DNA from 2 places in the Klebsiella quasivariicola genome. Region 1 is predicted to be linked to the other one. Evidence: predicted binding sites of a transcription regulator. Region 1 holds the regulator's gene; the other holds the start of a gene.
What was found. Region 1 encodes Fur, which represses iron uptake genes when iron is present. Its sites were predicted from a motif close to ATAATAATGAGAACNACTATCAA; they were not measured.
Positions count from the first base shown of each region.

Region 1 (3,113 bases):
AGTCGGGCGTGATTGCTGTTTCCGCGCCCTTGCCTGTTCTGCTATGATTGCCGTTATCTATGGGCATCGCGTCCCTACCACATCATTTAAGTTTCAAGAGGTTATTTTACTCATGGCAATCATCGGCATCTTTTTTGGCAGCGACACCGGCAACACCGAAAATATTGCAAAAATGATTCAAAAGCAGCTTGGTAAAGATGTTGCTGATGTTCACGACATTGCCAAAAGCAGCAAAGAAGACCTGGAAGCCCACGACATCCTGCTGCTCGGCATCCCGACCTGGTACTACGGGGAAGCGCAGTGTGACTGGGACGACTTCTTCCCGACGCTGGAAGAGATCGACTTTAATGGCAAACTGGTGGCGCTGTTCGGCTGCGGCGACCAGGAAGACTACGCAGAATACTTCTGCGACGCGCTGGGCACCATCCGCGACATCATTGAGCCACGCGGCGCGACCATCGTCGGTCACTGGCCGACGGCCGGGTATCATTTTGAGGCTTCCAAAGGCCTGGCGGATGACGACCACTTCGTCGGCCTCGCCATCGATGAAGACCGCCAGCCGGAGCTGACCAACGAGCGCGTGGAGAAGTGGGTGAAGCAGGTTGCCGAAGAGCTGCACCTTGAAGAAATCAAAAACGCCTGATGATTAAGCGGCGTAACTATTGAGTTGCGTCGCATTAATAGACAAAAGCAATCAAACTAATAGCTACAAGTTTTTAACTTTTAATCACATATCTGTACAATGTCCTCTGATTCTACGAGGCACGTGACGCAGTTTGTAGCTGGTGCCTCGTTTTTGACAGCAAACCAGGCCTGATGCTTGCAGTTTTCATTTACCAGTGGCAGTTCTATAATGAGACGCATTACGTCGGGTTAATTTCTGTATGACTTCCGTTGAAGGAAGTAGATCGTTTAGCAACAGGACAGATTCCGCATGACTGACAACAATACCGCATTAAAGAAGGCTGGCCTGAAAGTCACACTTCCTCGACTGAAAATCCTCGAAGTGCTGCAGGAACCGGATAACCATCATGTCAGTGCGGAAGACTTATATAAACGCCTGATCGACATGGGCGAAGAGATTGGTCTGGCGACCGTTTACCGCGTCCTTAACCAGTTTGATGACGCCGGTATCGTGACTCGTCATAATTTTGAAGGCGGAAAATCCGTTTTCGAACTGACCCAGCAGCATCACCACGATCACCTGATCTGCCTCGACTGCGGCAAAGTGATCGAATTCAGTGATGACTCTATTGAAGCGCGCCAGCGTGAAATCGCTTCCCGTCACGGCATCCGCCTGACCAACCACAGTCTGTATCTGTACGGTCACTGTGCGGAAGGGGATTGCCGCGAGGACGAACACGCCCACGACGCAGTGGAAAAGTAATTCCCCGCGTCGTCTGCTCTGAAAAGCCAACCTGCCGGTTGGCTTTTTTATGGGCGCTTCTGCCGCGCTTCCCGCTCAGTCCCCTGGGATAACCTTCCTCGTCCCCGCTTTGTCCGGAGAGTTGATATGGAACTTCGCCAGCTACGCTACTTTGTGCGCATTGTGGAAACCGGCAGCATGGGGCGCGCTGCGCTCGATCTCAATATCGGCGTCTCGGCGCTTAGCCAGCAGATCGCGCGCCTGGAAAACGAACTGGCCATTCGCCTGCTGCAGCGGACCTCCCGCGGGGTCACGCCCACCAGCGCGGGCCTTGCTTTCTACTCCCAGGCGCAGCTGGCGCTGCGCCATGCCGATGATGCCATCCTCGCCGCCCGCGAGGCGCGCCTGTCGGGCCACGTCAGCGTTGGCATGGCCCCCAGCACCGCCTCCGTTCTCGGCGTTCCGTTCATCAATGCGATGCGCGAAAGCTACCCCGACGTGCGCCTGCATCTGGTGGAAAGCCTTTCCGGCAATCTGGAACGGATGATCAACACTCGCCAGCTCGATTTTGCTATCGTTTTCCAGCAGGAGAAGATCCTGCGCTGGAGCGCCAGACCGCTGCTGGAAGAGCGCCTGTTCCTGATTGGCAGCCATGCGCTGTTAGCCCCCCTGCAGGATGACCATATCACCCCCGACCAGCTCGCCACCCTGCCGCTGATTATGCCAAGCCAGGGCCACGGCCTGCGCGGCCGGCTGGAGGCGGTTTGCCAGCAGCATCATCTCAGCGTTGAGGTGGTGGCGGAGATTGACGGCCTGGCCCTGCTGATGCAGGCCGTGCGCAGCGGACTGGGCGCCACTCTTCAGCCCGGGGCCGCCATCTCCCATCTCGACCATCAGGCGCTAAGAGTGATCGGCGTCGCCAATCCGGTGCTGAGTCGCCCCAACTTTCTGGTCAGCCTGTCCGATGATGAGCTCACCCCGGCAGGGCTTGCCGCACGGGTAATACTGAGCAAAGTCATGCGTCAGCTGGTGGAGTCTGGCCGCTGGCCGGGCGCTACCCTTTACACCAACTAAACCCCTCTTTAGCACTACGCCATAGCGCTCTGTCGCCGTTACCGCCTACATTCCCATTACAAATTTAACAATTAATTAAATTGTAAGGGAGCCGATAATGGTGGATGTACTGGTGATTGGCGGCGGCAATGCCGCGCTATGCGCCGCCTTAACCGCCCGGGAGGCCGGCGCCTCGGTGCTGCTGCTGGAGGCGGCGCCGCGGGAGTGGCGCGGCGGCAACTCGCAGCACACCCGTAACCTGCGCTGTATGCACGATGCGCCGCAGGACGTGCTGGTCGACAGCTATCCGGAAGAAGAGTATTGGCAGGATCTGCTGCGCGTCACCGAGGGGAACACCAACGAAGCGCTGGCCCGGCTGGTGATCCGTACCTCGTCACAGTGCCGCGACTGGATGCGCCAGCATGGGGTTAACTTTCAGCCGCCGCTCTCGGGCGCTCTGCACGTTGCCCGCACCAACGCCTTTTTTATGGGCGGCGGCAAAGCGCTGGTCAATGCCTATTACCGCAGCGCGGAGCAGATGGGGGTGCAGATCCGCTACAACACGCCGGTGCAGGCCCTGGAACTGCGCAACGGGGAATTTGTTGCCGCGCTGGCAGGCGAGGAACGGATTGTCGCGAAAAGCTGCGTCCTCGCCGCCGGCGGATTTGAATCCAACCGCGAATGGCTGCGCGAG
Region 1 is NZ_CP022823.1:3,981,553-3,984,665, forward strand. Features, by position in the region: gene fldA (flavodoxin FldA) at 113-643, shown strand; gene fur (ferric iron uptake transcriptional regulator) at 935-1,387, shown strand; gene tcuR (tricarballylate utilization LysR family transcriptional regulator TcuR) at 1,514-2,440, shown strand; gene tcuA (FAD-dependent tricarballylate dehydrogenase TcuA) at 2,538-3,113, shown strand, end outside.

Region 2 (3,113 bases), 1.8 Mb from region 1:
GCGGTGGTCGGCTTCAATGGTTTGCCGTCCGCGCCCGGCAGCATCGCCGGGGTAATCGCCTGGCTGTAGCTCAGGTAGGGCGAAAGACCGTTGTCCAGAGCGTACAACAGCGAGGCGCGGCCGCTGATATGGTCGTCTGAACGACGGTTTGAGGTGCCTAAGGTATCACTGACCTGCCGGGAAACGATGCGGTCGTAGCGTGCGGAAACATCCACATGCCAGCGGTTCCAGGCCATCTCATCCTGCAGGTACAGCCCGGTCTGGTAGTAGCGGCGATTATTGTTATCGCTGTAGGTAACGGTATGGCCGGTCTGCGCGGTATAGCCGCTAAACGGGTTTAGCGGCGCCGCCCCGCCGGCGCCGGTCCACAGGTCGTTACGGAAGCGATGATATTCGGCGCCGAGGATCAGGGTATGCGCCAGGTCGCCAGTATTGAAATCGGCGCGCAGGCGGTTATCGGTTGACCAGCCGTCCAGCGAACCGCGCGAACCGCTGTAGCCGCGGGCCAGCATGTCGCTGTCATCTATCCAGCCGACCTGGTAGACCTGATCGAGGGAGACGTTGGTATGGGTGTAGCTCCCGGCGGAATAGACCGACCAGACGTCGGTGAACTGGTGGTCAAACTCATAGCTGTAGATCTGCTGGCGCCGCTGATAGCCATCTCCCGGATCGCCTTCGTTGGTGCTGGGGGAGAGCTTACGGCCATTGTGGGCGTAGCGAGTGCCCTCCAGTGGCAAAGAGCCGTGGTAGCCGCCGGAGGGATCTTTTTGCAGATAGGCGCGCAGCAGCAGCGAGGTATCGCTGTCCGGCTGCCACAGCAGGGAAGGCGAAATCGCGTAGCGCTCTTCGCGGGTATGGTCATACTGCGTGTCGCTGCTGCGGGTCATCCCGATCAGCCGCCATGCCCACTGCTCGTTGATGGCGTCGGTGTAATCGAAGGCTGCGCCTTTGGTATTTTGCGTACCGCCGGTCAGACGGACGTGGCCCTGCTGGCTGAACTGCGGGCGTTTGGAGGTCAGGTTGACCACGCCGCCCGGCACGCTCTGCCCGTAGAGCGCGGAGGAGGGGCCGCGGATCACATCCACGCGTTCGATAAACCATGGGTCGATTTGCACAACGTTATGGCTGCCGCCGTCGCTCATCAGGCGCATGCCGTCGAGGAACAGGTTATCGACATCGCCGCCGTGGTAGCCGCGCAGGGAGATAGCGTCGAACCGGGTCGCGCCGCCGCCGAAGCTGGAGTAAACCCCCGGGGTATATTCCAGCGCCTGGCTGATGGTATTCGCCCCCTGGTCCGCCATCTGCTGGCGGGTGACCACCGACACCGACTGGGCGGTGGTGATTAACGGCTGGTCGGTTTTCGTCGCCCCGAGCGAAGTGCTGGCGCTGTAGCCTTCAGTCGGCGCGCTGGCAGACGCCGGTGGGCTGGCAGTGACCACCACCGTCTCTTCGGCTTGCGCGGTGAAGGGAAGGGCGACCACGAGGGCGTACAGCAGCCCCGGGCGTTTTCGGGAAATAGCCACGTTCATAAGATCATCCTGAACCAACGCGGTCTGGTACTCCTGTACGCCGCCGCGTGAAAAACGAATCTGTCATTATTCGTTAAAAAGTAATGCGAATTATTATTGTTTGTATTTATGTGATCAAGCGAAAAGGTGAACGGTCCTGGGCGATGGAGTGGGACAGGTGTTTCCCGCGCGCCGCAGAGCGGGGCTGCTGTCAGCAGGGAGATGACTTCCCCCCTACCGAATTTGGTAGGGGGAGCGGCGGGCCGGAAAAGCGTCAGGAGCCGGTCTTTTGCGCGGCCGCCGGCGCCGGGTCGTTGGCGGCGGGCTGGCTCTGCGCGGAAGGAGACGCCGCCGGGCGCGTGGCGGGCAGGGCGTCACAGGGTTTCTCCTGCGGACAGATCAGATCCAGCATCATCAGGGTGACGCCATTGGTCCAGCCAAAGCCATCCTGTAGCGGATATTCCCCACCGCCGCCGCCGGTGCCGGTCGAGCTGACGTCATACTTCTCCACCAGCTTTTGCTTGCTGTCATAGGTATGCTGAACGTTGCTCAGGAAGCGCCAGCTGACCTCCATGGCGATCTTTTGTTGGCCGTAGTTTTGCAGGCCCTCGACCGCCACCCACTGCAGCGGCGCCCAGCCGTTCGGGGCGTCCCACTGCTGGCCGCTGTTGACGGTGGTGGTGGTCAGTCCACCGGGTTTGAGCAGGCGCGACTCAGCGGCGGCGGCCACTTTCGTCGCCCGCTCGCGTGACGCCGCATTGACGTACAGCGGGAACAGCGCCGCCGCGGTCAGCTGATTGCGCACCTTGTGGGTTTTCAGATCGTAGTCGGCGTACCATCCCTCTTTATCATTCCACAGATATTTCTCGATGGCCTGCTGGCGGGCGTTAGCCAGCGCATCGTACTGCGTAGCGCCAGCGCTGTCCCCCGCTGCCCTGCTGGCGCGGGCGAGGGTTTTCTCCAGATGGAACATCAGGGCATTGAGATCGACCGGGACAATCGAGGTGGTGCGAATGGTGGCGAGCTGCTGCGGATTATCCATCCAGCGGGAGCTGAAATCCCAGCCGGAGGCGGCGGCGGAGCGCAGGTCGCGATAGATCTCGGTTGCCGGACGATTCGGGTTGCTTTTGGCGGTTTTGACGTCGTCAAGCCAGGACTCGGGACGCGGGGTGTCGTTATCGTCCCAGTAGCGGTTGAGCAGCGCGCCATCCGCCATCCGCACCGCCCGTTTGTCGGTGCTGCCGGGGGCCAGCGCGTCCGCCCCGGCCATCCAGTAGCGATACTCTTTCTCCAGCTGCGGCTGGTAAGTTTTCAGCACCTGGTCGCCATCGTGCGTCGCCAGCAGGCTTACCATAAAGGAGAAGAAGGGGGGCTGCGAACGGCTGAGGTAATAGGTGCGGTTGCCGTTGGGGATATGGCCCCAGGTATCAATTTCCGCGGCGAAGTTGGCGACCATATCCTCGACTTTATCCCAGTGACCGCTTTCGGCAAGACCCAGCATGGTGAAATAGCTGTCCCAGTAATAGACTTCGCGAAAGCGTCCTCCGGGGACCACGTAGGGCTTAGGCAGCGGCAGCAGCGAGTCCCATTTTTCCACCTCGACGG
Region 2 is NZ_CP022823.1:2,168,390-2,171,502, forward strand. Features, by position in the region: gene B8P98_RS10860 (TonB-dependent siderophore receptor) at 1-1,529, opposite strand, end outside; gene B8P98_RS10865 (alpha,alpha-trehalase) at 1,783-3,113, opposite strand, start outside.
Region 2: the regulator Fur is predicted to act here: its motif matches at 1,607-1,629, upstream of B8P98_RS10860 (TonB-dependent siderophore receptor).